Regions from separate parts of the Cytobacillus kochii genome, predicted to be linked through region 2. Evidence: riboswitches for the same ligand, from Rfam matches in the RefSeq annotation. Region 2 holds a riboswitch; each other region holds the start of a gene.

Region 1 (4,288 bases), 280 kb from region 2:
AAATCTGCACCTGCTAAGCGAGTAAGATTACCGAGTAATAAGTCAGGAGCCACACCATAGAAGTTTGAAGAAGTATAGGCCCCACTATATGCAGGATGTGCCATGATAGGTAACTGCACTTCACTGTTTTCAGCTAGTGTTTGGAGCATATCTAGACCGTAAGTGTGAACATTGAATAATAATGCATCCGCCCCTAATTCGGTCGCATGTTTTGCTTTATCTACTAAATCCATTGTTCTCCCAGATAAATTGACTGCATAATGTGTCCTTTTTCCAGTCTTTTCATAGACTTCATCTAGTATTTCTTTACCTGCGATAATTCTGTCTTCAAAAGAGATGTTGACATCAAAAAGAATTTCATCATCTTTTACAATATCAACGCCTCCCATAGCCTGGTCTCTTAACTGTTCTCTTAAGAAGTGAATATCCCTGCCGATGATGCCTTTAAATATACTCATAAGTAATGGGCGGTCTTGAGTATTTAGTTTCGATCTTATATTTTTTATACCGAATTTTGGTCCTGGAAAACGGGAAAGATCCTCATTATCAAATTCTAGGTTTAATAATTTTACTTCACCATCTAGAGATAACTTTCCAAATACGGTTGTTAAGATTGCTGGAATATCAAATGTGAAATTATATGTAGGGTAGGCGATACTAATTTCGCACCTTACTTCACCGAATCGATTGGGATGTTCATCATCATAAAACTCTTGTAGTGCAGTGACTCTGCCTTTATGTTTTAGTAATTGTTTTTGCTCAAGTAATGGTAACGCTGTCCACGAGCCTATCGTTAATCCTAAAGCGATATCCTCTGCTTTTTTCTCTAATGAACCGGGTCTTGCGTATACTTGATAAGTTGCAATTACATCTCCCATATGAGAACCCTCCCTGATGGTTTCGAATTTACATTGACAATAAAAAACCCTCTTCTTAATCAATAAGAAGAGGGTTAGTTCGCAGTGATAGAACCTTCTCCTTATCTGTCAGCATGATTGCTGCAAGAATTAGCACCGTGTTCATTTAGAATCGGTTGCCGGGCTTCATCGGGCTCGTCCCTCCGCCTGCTCTTGATAAGAAAATTTATGATTATCGTTTTAAATTTTTGCACAATTGTATTATGTCACCAGGTGTTTTATCTGTCAACAGAGAATTTTTTACGTTATATGACAAAATTCCTTTATCCATAAAAAGATGAAAAGTTTTTTAAAAAAAGATTGACACTTTTTTATAATCGGTGCTAGTATTTGCTCAAGATATTTCAAAAAATGAATCTTTTATACTCTTATCAAGAGCAGGTGGAGGGAAATATGGCCCGATGAAACCCAGCAACCGACCGTAATATCGTTGTGAAACGAGGCGCAGCTAGAGAATTTCTGCGCCTAATGTAAGGCACGGTGCTAATTCCATTCAGAAGTTATTCTGAAAGATGAGAGGCAAAATCGTCATGACGAATGCCTCTTTCTGTACTGGAAAGGGGCATTTTTGTTTCTGTAGTGACAAAGCAGGTCCGACTATATCTCTTCATGTAGTCACCCCTGTTTTGTGCCACAGATAAATAAAGAAATAAGGGGGAAGAGATATGGCTGTTTTAGAAAATATAGGTTACCGCGCTTTGACAGAGGAATCTGCGTGTGAATACGTGAAGAGTTTAAAGCTGTTTTTACCGGATGAAAAAATAACGGTGGAAGAGATTGGTGATGGTAATTTGAATTATGTTTACCGTATTACTTCTAATCGTAAAAGTGTAATTATTAAGCAAGCACTCCCTTATGCAAAAGTAGTCGGGGAAAGCTGGCCACTAACACTTAAACGAGCAAAACTGGAGGCAGAAGTCCTTAAGAAGCATGGTGAATTCGTTCCTCACCTCCTCCCAGCAGTACTAGCAACAGATGAAGAGCTAGCATTAACTGTGATGGAGGATCTTTCCCATCTGACAATTGTAAGAGACGGATTGATTCAAGGGGATCATTATCCGAAGTTATCAGCTCATATTGGGGAGTACCTAGCAAAGACATTGTTTTCAACTTCAGATTTTGCTCTTCATCCGTTTGAGAAAAAGAAATTGGTCGCTAAATTTTCAAATCCGGAACTATGTAAAATCACTGAGGATTTAGTATTCACCGATCCATTTTTTGATGTGGAAACGAATGATTTTGAAGCTGAGTTGGCTGAAGTGGTTCAGCAACTATGGGCTAATGACAAGTTGAAGCTTGAAGTAGCCAAAATAAAATATGCTTTTCTCACAGAAGCAGAGAGCTTACTACATGGTGACCTACATACAGGGAGTATATTTGCGAGTAAGAGTGAGACGAAGGTGATTGATCCTGAGTTCGGCTTTTATGGTCCGATTGGATTTGATGTCGGTCAATATATTGCCCATCTCATTTTCCAAGTACTTGTACGAAACGAAAACGATAGAATCGTTATTCGTCAACAGATTGAAGAAGTATGGGATGTGTTTTCTCAATATTTTTCAGAAGCTTGGGAAAATTCTGTTGTTAATCCTTTTACGAAAGTACCAGGCGCTCTAGAATCTTTTCTAGCTAAAGTATTTAAAGATGCTATCGGAGTAGTGGGATGTGAATTAATTCGGAGAACAATCGGATTGTCTCATGTGAAGGATCTTGATGGAATAGAAGATAGTTCAATTAGATTATATGTGAAAAAGTCAACGATTCAATTAGGTTCATCCTTGATTATTAATCGCAAAAACATAGGAACAATCTCGCAACTTCTTAAGGAACTGGAGGCGTATACATCATGAGTATACCAACACCAATTGAATGGCAAGAAGGTAGATTGAAAATTCTTGATCAAACCTTATTACCCCATCAAACAAGATGGATAGAACTCGAAACCATTGAAGATGTCTTTGAGGCAATTATTCAGTTGAAAGTAAGAGGGGCGCCAGCTATTGGAATTACTGCTGCTTATGGTTTAGCGATTGCTGCAAAAAAATACGAAGGGGTCGACATTGAAACTTTCCATCTTAGAATTCATGAAGATTATCTTTATCTAGCGGGCTCTAGACCGACAGCTGTTAATTTGTTCTGGGCTTTGGATCGAATGATGAAAGTAATAGAAACGCTGTATTCAACAGAGGAGACAATTATCAGTTTGGAGCAAGAAGCAAAGAAAATACATCAAGAAGACGAGGAGATTTGTCGGCAAATTGGTGAAAATGCACTAAGTCTATTGAATGGTAGGAAAAAGGTATTAACGATTTGCAATGCGGGAACGATTGCTACGGGAAAATATGGTACAGCGCTAGCGCCGTTTCATTTAGGCAAGGAGAAGGGTGTTGACTTTCAAGTATATGCTTGTGAAACGAGACCGGTTCTTCAGGGAGCGCGTCTAACTGCTTGGGAGCTTCAACAGTCCAATGTGGATGTGACGGTCATTACTGATAATATGGCTGCTCATACCATAGCAACCAAGGGGATTGAAGCGATTATAGTCGGGGCCGATCGTATTGCCAGCAATGGAGATACAGCGAATAAAATCGGTACATGGCAACTAGCTATTTTAGCAAACTATTTTCAAATTCCTTTCTATGTAGCTGCGCCATTGTCGACATTTGACTTTTCTATCGCATCAGGGGCAGATATTCCGATTGAGGAGAGGTTGGCAGAAGAGGTGACTCATATTGGGGCAAACCAGATCACACCAGAAGGAACGAAAGTGTTTAATCCGGCGTTTGATGTGACAACGGCTAATTTAATTACTGCAATTGTTACTGAAAAAGGCATTTTTGAAGCTGATCGAAACAAATTGGCACAATTGAATAAAGCAGAAGAGGGAGTTAGGGCATGAAGAACAATCGTATACTATTAGCGTTTCTTATTATTTTTATTTTAATCTTGGCAGGCTGCCAGCCAAAAGGGAGCAATTCAAGTAGTGAAGCAACTGCATCAACTAAAGAGAATAGTGTACATCCGTTAGCTAATAAAAAGATCGCACTAATCATGCAAATTAATTTAGGAACTTTTTCTGCACAATATATTGAAGGGGTAAAAGAGCAGGTAGAAAAGTTTGGTGGAACCGTTCAAGTATTTACTTCTGAAGGTGACTTAGCAAAAATGGCTTCCAATTTAGATGCAGCGATTAATCAAAAATTTGATGGGATATTAATTGATCATGGAACGAAGGAAGCGTTAACGCAAGGAGTAGAAAAAGCGGCTGCACAAAATATACCTGTAGTGGTCTTTGATGCTGATATTGCAGTGAAAGATGTAACTGTACTTCAACAAGGCGATGAAGAAATGGCGAAGTTGACATTAACCAA
Region 2 (4,288 bases):
GCGCAGTAAAAAGATATATGGATCTGTTCCAATCGTTGCTGCTACTTTCTTTCCCTTCAAGTCTTCAACTGATTTGATAGCTGATCCTTTCGGTGCAACTAATGCCGTCCATTCTGGTTTTGAGTATATATAGACTGATTCAATTGGAGCACCATTTGCTTTTGCAATTAATGCCGCTGCACCTGCAGTTGAACCAAAATCTACACTGCTGCTATTAAGAAACTCAAGTGCCTTATTACTCCCTTGACTGAGGACAAACTCAACATCAATATCATCTTCGGCAAACGCTTCTTCTGCCCAACCGAATTTCTTTAAAATGACACTTGTTGGAGAATAATAGGCATAGTCTAAAACAATTTTTTCTGGTTTTCCTTCGCCATTGCTATCATTAGTGCTTGCCTCACTATCCCCGCAAGCACTAATGAATCCAATTGATAAAACGACAATTAAAAATACGAACCATTTCTTCATTGATGACTCTCCTCAACCTCGGTTTTAAATTTCACAAGCAAAGGTTACAATAGAACCTCTTAATCTCTGTGCCTCTTTATATGTGCAGCGATTTTGTACCGCTTCAAGTCCAGCTTCTTTTGCTATTTCAACTGCTTTTGGAGAAATGACACCTTCTTGCAGCCAGAACACTTTTGGTTGGATTTCTACTGCCTCTTTCGCCACTTCTATCGCAGCTTCAGGGCTTCTAAATACTTGCACAATATCAATGGTATAAGGAATGGATTTTAAATTTGGATATGCCTGTTCACCTAATACTTCTGTTTCTCTTGGATTAACTGGCACGATTTGATAACCTAATCTTTGCATTTTTCTTGCTAAACGGTAACTTGGTCTAGCAGGATTTCCACTTAAACCAACAACAGCAATCCTTTTTGCTCTTTGCACCTCTTCGCCATCCACATCTTCTTTTAATGAGGATGATTGTAATGCCCACCGAATAACACCTTCATCATTTACTGCTGTTTCTCCTTTTTGTTCTCCCTTCGAAGAAATACCAGTCGCTTCAAAGAAGGCTTGATCTAAGTCATTGGTTAAATCTCTAACCGATTCAATCCCAACTGATAAACGTATGAGCTCCTCACTTACACCGCTTTTAATTAAATCTTCTGCACTTAACTGTTGATGAGTGGTTGAAGCCGGATGAATAATGAGTGACTTCGCATCCCCTACATTGGCTACATGAGACCACAATGCAATGGTATCTATCACTTTCTTACCTGCATCTCGGCCACCTTTAATACCGAAGTTCACAATGGAACCGAAGCCAGTGTTTAAATATTTCTTCGCGAGTTCATGCGCTGGATGCTCTGCTAAACCTGGATATGCGACCCAATCGACAGCTGGATGGGCGTTTAAGAAATGAGCTATCTTCGCTGCATTTTCCGTATGTTTCTCTATACGTAAATGGAGTGTTTCCAATCCTTGGAGTAAAAGAAATGCACTATGTGGGCTTAATGATGACCCAAAATCGCGCAGCAACTGAACACGAAGCTTTGTACTGAAAGCGAGAGTACCAAACTCATTCGCATAAACAATACCGTTATAACTTGGGTCTGGCTGAGTAAAACCAGGAAACTTATCATGATTCCAATTAAATCGTCCGCCATCAACTACAAGTCCACCAATTGTTGTTCCATGACCTCCAATCCATTTTGTTGCCGAGTGAATGACAATATCTGCACCCCATTGGATTGGTTTGCAAAGATAAGGTGAAGCGAAAGTATTATCAATAATAAGAGGAATATCATTTTCATGAGCAATATTTGCAACTGCCTCTACATCTAGGACATGAAGACTTGGGTTCCCAATAATCTCTCCATATAAAGCCTTAGTTTTTGGCGTAATCGCTTTACGGTAATTCTCAGGGTCAGAACCATCAACAAAATGAACTTTAATCCCATATTTCGGAAGTGTTATAGCAAAAAGATTATATGTTCCACCATAAAGGTTCGAAGCTGCAACAATCTCATCACCCGCTTGGGCAATATTCATAATCGAAAGAGCTATAGCTGCCATTCCAGATGAAGTCGCTACTGCCGCTACCCCATCTTCTAATAAAGCAATACGTTTTTCTAATACATCTACCGTTGGATTACCGATTCGTGAATAGATATTTCCCGTCTCATCCAATGAAAATAGGCTTTGCGCATGATCTGTATTATGAAAAACATATGAACTCGTTTGATAAATAGGAACTGCACGAGATCCCGTTGTCGGGTCTGGTGATTGACCTCCATGTAATAAAATCGTCTCATCATCATAAGTGTTAAATTGATTCGTCATTATATACTCTCCTCTACTTTTTAGTCGGATAATTAAAATAAATAACCCCCTCTTCATAAGAAGAGGGGGTTGCCTCATCTTATCTTCCAGACATTCACTGCCTGCAGGATTTAGCACCTTTTCAAGCATTTGCTTGAAGGTTGCCGGACTTCATAGGGCCTGATCCCTCCGTCACTCTCGATAAGAAATATTTTATTTTTTAAAGCGTTAATACTTTAATTACAAATAGAATTATATCCAAAAAACAAATTGTCGTCAATATAAAATCTGAATATATTTTATATTCCAATAAAATATTATTGGCTTCATCACATAAAAAGCCCTTCCACCAAGAAGGGCAGAAGGGCTTTGAATTCACACGCTCACCTTCTCCTTATCTTTGGATAATATCCTCTGAAATTGGCACCATACAAAAGATTGCTGGTTGCCGAGGCTTCACTGGGTCAGTCCCTCCGCCTCTCTGGATAAGAAGTTCTATTTATTTGTTTAACATCATATACCCTTTTATAGGGAATCGTCAATAACATTTTGAAAATTTATTTATTTTCATCCTGGATAAGTGTCAAAAAATGATACAGTATCTTAGCTGTTAACCCCCATATCACATGACCTTTATAAGTATAAAAAATTTCTTGCATCCTTCGCGTTTGCCATTTATATTTTTCCCCATTAGGAATGAGATGATAAGGGAAGCTACTATTAGGCTCTGGCTTCATCTCAATATAATGAATTGATGGTCCCTCTTTCAAAAAATAAGCAAGTGGTACTGTGAAAATTTGATCCACTTCCTCTGGATTTAGCTTAAGATCACTGATGCTCTCTATTGTGCCTACAAACGGATAAATCACTGTATCATAAGGTGTCACTACATAATCAAGTTCTGAAAAAACAGAGACTTCTCCAATTGGGATACCTAACTCTTCACTGGTCTCCCTTTTTGCCGTCTCAATCAAATCCACATCGTCTTGATCCATTTTCCCCCCAGGAAAGCAAATTTCCCCTGGCTGTCTTCTCATAGATAAAGACCGTACTTCAAACAAAATATGTATTTCTCCATCTTTTTCTATTAGGGGAAGAAGAACAGCGAATTTAACCAATCTAGAGCTACCCAATATATCTGATTGACGATGCTGTATCTCTGATCTTATTTCTTCCAAATCCATGTTAATTACCTCCAAACCACACGACTTAAATCTTTATTTCTCTTTCTGCAATCTATCAATCATCCCCATTGTGCAGACATTTAAATCTAAGCCTATTAGCTTCTTATCCTCTGCACTAAGTTCAACATGGTGCGCTGTTAATAAATAATGTTTTACTTGTTCCAACAATTCCGATTGTATGGCTTCCTGCATTTTTATTATGTCATTTTCTTGGAGAAAAACGTCATCTGCAACTGAAGTAAATATAGGTAACCAATAACGAATTTGTGTAAAAACATCCTTTGGTTCAGGGCCCTCACCATAATGCCCAAAAAAGATATGTTGTGGTTGAAGTGATTCGATTTTTTCAACAGAAGATAACATCGCCTCTGGATCAAACTGATTAGGAGAAGTCGATGGCAGGACTAATGGATATCCTTTTCTTGCTATGCCAGGATAAAATACGCCAATTGTATCGCCAGTAAAGAAGCCATTACTTTTCGAATCATGGATTGAAAAGTGGTGCTTTGCATGGCCAGGGGTATCATAGAAAGTTAACAAACGTCCACCGATATCCAATGATTGTCCCTCTTCCATCGCGACTAACCTCTTCTCATCAATTGGCACAATCGGATTAAATAGTTGATCAAACTCATCGCCATATACCATTCTAGCACCAGCAATTAATTTACTAGGGTCAGCTAAATGCCGTTTACCTCTTGGATGAACATATACTTTTGCTTCTGGACATTGTTCTAAGAACAAACCAGTTCCACCAGCATGGTCTAAATGTACATGGGTGACAATAATATGCTTGATATCTTCTAGGTTAATGTTCAATTCTTGCAACC
Region 3 (4,288 bases), 2.2 Mb from region 2:
TGATAAGCTTTATGCTTTCCATTCCGTACCTTATTTACTTGAGCAAATTCAATCATATGAATTACAGTTTCAATTTTAAAACCACTTATTGTTTAGGAATAAGTGGTTTTCTTATGCTTTCAATCAAGGGGTTTTGCGCAAATATTTAAATACACCTTTCACTCATTCTATGCAGATGAACCGATGGGCTGTATCTTTTTTCTGTCGATAAGTCTAGCTTTTGACATATTTCTCGGGAAATAGGTGTGAACATTGTTGGAAATAAAATGTTCTGTCGGTTAAAGTCGATAGTTAGGAGAAGGAAATCATTTCTTGGAACAGAATTATAGAATATAAGACGGGGCAGGAGGTGGTTTCAATAGAGAAACTCATTTATCATTTCAATCAATCTTTAAGAGTAAATGATCATATTTTAATGATGTTAAAGGAACCTATAAGGATACGAGTAGAATTAGAACAAAATCTATTGTATTTGACATTAGACCGTAAAAGGCTGTTAATTAAACATGCTCGCCCATTGAAAAATTATCATATAAACATTCAAACTACTGCTGACCACTTTCATTCTTTGCTTCAAGGGCGTACAAGTCTAAAGAAACAAGTGGATGAAAAGCATATCATCCTTAAATCGACTTTTAGACAATTATTGAAATTAGATGCCATTTTCCTGTTAAATCAAAATTAATCAAAAATATATCAAATGTACTAAAAAAAGATTGACTTCCCAAAAAAAGGTTGTTATTCTATCCTTAGAATAATTAGAAAATTAAATATTCTTATCGAGAGTGGTGGAGGGACTGGCCCTATGAAACCCGGCAACCGGTTGTTTGATACACGGTGCTAATTCCAGCAGAGCATAAAAGCTCTGATAGATAAGAAGAGATGATAAACCCTCTTCTTTGTGAAGAGGGTTTTTGGTCGTCTTTTCTTTCCAATTTAAAAAAGAGGAGAGATGTAAAATGGCAGAAAAAGAAAAGCAACTTCGTTTTGAAACAATTGGTGTTCATGGTGGGCTAAAACCTGATCCAGTAACAGGGGCAAGAGCAGTCCCAATCTATCAAAATAATGCTTATCAATTCCAAAATACAGAGCATGCGCAAGACTTATTTGGCTTAAAAGAAACAGGATATATTTATTCTCGTATTCATAATCCAACGGTTACTGTGTTTGAGGAAAGAGTTGCATTGTTAGAAGGGGGAACAGGCGCATTAGCATTAGCAAGCGGGCAAGCAGCCATTTACTTAGCACTTCTTAATATTGTTCAAGCGGGTGATGAAATTGTAGCTGCCTCTAATTTATATGGAGGTACATATAATTTATTTACAGTCACTTTACCAAAGTACGGCATCAACGTTAGGCTTATCGATATGAATAATGAAGAGGAACTACGAGCAGCAATCAATGAAAAGACACGAGCTGTATTTGCCGAAACCATTGGTAACCCGAGTTTACAAGTACTAGATATTGAAACGGTTTCTAATATCGCCCATGAACATGGTGTGCCGTTAGTGGTTGATAACACATTTGCAACTCCTTATCTATGTCGGCCGATTGAGCATGGCGCAGATATTGTTGTTCATTCTGCTACGAAATGGTTACTGGGGAATGGGACGACAATGGGGGGAATCATTGTTGACGGTGGTAAATTTGATTGGAATTCAGAGAAGTATCCAGGATTAAGTCAGCCGGATACAAGCTATAACGATTTAGTATATAGTGAGGCACTTGGCCCTGTAGCATATATTACTAAGGCGAGAGTGCAGCTTCTAAGGGATTTAGGTCCAGCACTAAGTGCACAAAGCGCCTTCCAATTCACTTTAGGTTTAGAAACGTTAACGGTTCGAATGAAAGAACATATTGCTAATACGAAAAAAATTGTGCAATATTTGAATAATCACCCTGCTGTTAATTGGGTACTTTATCCGGGCGATGACAACCATCCTAATAAAGAATTAGCAGACAAATATTTATCTAAAGGTGCAGGGGCAGTTGTCGTTTTTGGCATATCTGGTGGGCGCAAAGCAGGTGCGAAGGTTATTAATTCGGTTGAGCTGTTCGCACATGTAGCGAATGTAGGTGATGCAAAAAGTCTTATTATACATCCAGCAAGCACAACGCATCAACAACTTAATCAAGATGGGTTAAAACAAGCAGGTGTACCTGAAGACTTAATCCGATTATCAATTGGAATTGAAAATGTAGAAGATTTGATCGATGATCTTGAATCTGCTATTGAAGCGGCAACCGGTATTGCTTCATTAAATATAAGGGCCTAACAACTATTATTTTCAGATTTGACACCTACTTCAATGACATGATACTATTACACAGGTACACAAAAAAATTCAATATATTCATAGTTTGCTCTTATTTAGAGAGGTGGAGGGAAGTGCCCTTTGAAGCCCGGCAACCGTCATTTAATTGAAATGGTGCCAATTCACTCAAAGCATTAGCTTTGAAAGATGAGAGAAAGGAATTTTCATAACAAGCCTTTCTGCTCATAAGCAGGAAGGCTTTTTTTAAAAACAATGGATATGCTATAAATGTGTTGGTTTTTCTGGATTGAAGAGGTGAAGTATAAGATGATTTCAATAAAAGATGTAAAAAAGATTTTCTCAACGAAAAACGGGAAAGTAAATGCAGTAGACAATGTTAACCTCGAAATTAACGAGGGTGAAATATTCGGTGTAATCGGATACAGTGGTGCAGGTAAAAGTACATTGATTCGTATGTTAAATGGACTTGAAATCCCGACTGAAGGCGTTGTATCTGTAGCTGGGAATGAAGTTTCTCGCATAAAAGGTGCTAGCTTAAGAAAGGCTAGACAAGAAATAAGCATGATTTTTCAACATTTTAATTTATTATGGTCTCGAACAGTTCGAGAAAACATTGCGTTTCCATTAGAAATTGCTGGTGTACCTAAGAAAGCGCGACTAGAGAGAGTTAATGAATTAATTAAATTGGTCGGACTAGATGGTCGAGAGGATGCCTATCCTTCGCAATTAAGCGGTGGACAAAAACAGCGAGTAGGTATTGCTCGAGCACTTGCCAATAATCCTAAAGTACTGTTATGTGATGAGGCGACAAGTGCTCTAGATCCGCAAACAACTGATAGTATTCTCGACTTACTTGTTGATATTAATGAACGTTTAGGGTTAACTATTGTGTTAATTACGCATGAAATGCATGTCATTCGCAAGATTTGCCACCGTGTGGCTGTCATGGAAGGTGGAAGAATTGTTGAAATTGGCGAAGTGCTAGATGTGTTCCAAAAGCCAAAAGAACCTATTACGAAGCGTTTTGTTCAACAAGTGACCGAACCGGAAGAAACGAAGGAAACGATTACACATTTACTGAGTGCTTATCCAAATGGCCAAATTGTTCAACTTGGATTTGTAGGTGGTTCAGCGGAACAACCATTAATCACAAACTTAATTCGTCACTACAATGTAACAGTGAATGTATTACAAGGAAAGATATCCCAAACACAAAGTGGCTCTTACGGTACCTTATTTATTCATATAGATGGAGAGTCGGATGAGGTTACCCGCGCGATTGAATATATTCATTCGCAGAAGGTTGGCGTGGAGGTGATTTCCCATGCTTAATGAATGGCTACCAAATGTGGATTGGGAAAGAATGTGGGAAGCAACAAAAGAAACTTTATATATGACAAGTATTTCTGTTATAGCCACGTTTATTTTAGGAATTATTCTTGGATTACTTTTGTTCTTAACTTCTAAAGGGAATATATGGCAAAATCAGCTAGTTAATAAAATTATTGCGGCATTTGTTAATGTCTTTCGATCCATTCCGTTCTTAATCTTGATTGTGTTACTAATCCCTTTCACAAAAATGATTTTAGGGACAATGATTGGAGAAAATGCAGCATTGCCAGCACTCATTATTGGTGCAGCACCTTTCTATGCAAGAATGGTGGAAATTGGCTTACGTGAGATTGATAAAGGTGTCATTGAAGCCTCTAAATCGATGGGTGCAAAAACAAGTACAATTATATGGAAGGTACTCATTCCTGAATCTATGCCAGCGCTTGTTTCGGGTATTACCGTTACAGCGATTGCGCTAGTCGGATATACGGCGATGGCAGGTGTCATAGGTGCAGGAGGATTAGGGAATCTTGCCTACTTAGAAGGTTTCCAAAGAAGTAGATATGACGTTGTATGGATTGCAACGATTATTATCTTAATTATCGTGTTTATCATTCAAATGATTGGTGATTTGATTACTTCCAAACTAGACAAACGATAGGAGAGCTAAAAAATGAAAA

The links. Region 2 has a riboswitch for S-adenosylmethionine ahead of LG276_RS07745 (PLP-dependent aspartate aminotransferase family protein). Riboswitches for the same ligand answer to the same signal wherever they lie in the genome.
Region 1: it holds a riboswitch for S-adenosylmethionine, as region 2 does, so the genes downstream of both, mtnK (S-methyl-5-thioribose kinase) here and LG276_RS07745 (PLP-dependent aspartate aminotransferase family protein) in region 2, are expected to answer to the same signal.
Region 3: it holds a riboswitch for S-adenosylmethionine, as region 2 does, so the genes downstream of both, LG276_RS19330 (methionine ABC transporter ATP-binding protein) here and LG276_RS07745 (PLP-dependent aspartate aminotransferase family protein) in region 2, are expected to answer to the same signal.

The regions. Positions count from the first base shown of each region.
Region 1 is NZ_CP085254.1:1,163,564-1,167,851, forward strand. It holds gene LG276_RS06320 (2,3-diketo-5-methylthiopentyl-1-phosphate enolase) at 1-878, opposite strand, end outside; SAM riboswitch class I at 977-1,080, opposite strand; SAM riboswitch class I at 1,283-1,436, shown strand; gene mtnK (S-methyl-5-thioribose kinase) at 1,583-2,767, shown strand; gene mtnA (S-methyl-5-thioribose-1-phosphate isomerase) at 2,764-3,816, shown strand; gene LG276_RS06335 (sugar ABC transporter substrate-binding protein) at 3,813-4,288, shown strand, end outside.
Region 2 is NZ_CP085254.1:1,441,885-1,446,172, reverse strand. It holds gene LG276_RS07750 (aliphatic sulfonate ABC transporter substrate-binding protein) at 1-471, opposite strand, end outside; gene LG276_RS07745 (PLP-dependent aspartate aminotransferase family protein) at 496-2,295, opposite strand; SAM riboswitch class I at 2,372-2,482, opposite strand; SAM riboswitch class I at 2,666-2,766, opposite strand; gene LG276_RS07740 (CoA pyrophosphatase) at 2,832-3,458, opposite strand; gene LG276_RS07735 (MBL fold metallo-hydrolase) at 3,492-4,288, opposite strand, start outside.
Region 3 is NZ_CP085254.1:3,786,249-3,790,536, reverse strand. It holds gene LG276_RS19345 (thioredoxin family protein) at 1-79, shown strand, start outside; gene LG276_RS19340 (hypothetical protein) at 350-685, shown strand; SAM riboswitch class I at 774-879, shown strand; gene LG276_RS19335 (O-acetylhomoserine aminocarboxypropyltransferase/cysteine synthase family protein) at 960-2,276, shown strand; SAM riboswitch class I at 2,365-2,469, shown strand; gene LG276_RS19330 (methionine ABC transporter ATP-binding protein) at 2,583-3,608, shown strand; gene LG276_RS19325 (methionine ABC transporter permease) at 3,601-4,269, shown strand; gene LG276_RS19320 (MetQ/NlpA family ABC transporter substrate-binding protein) at 4,282-4,288, shown strand, end outside.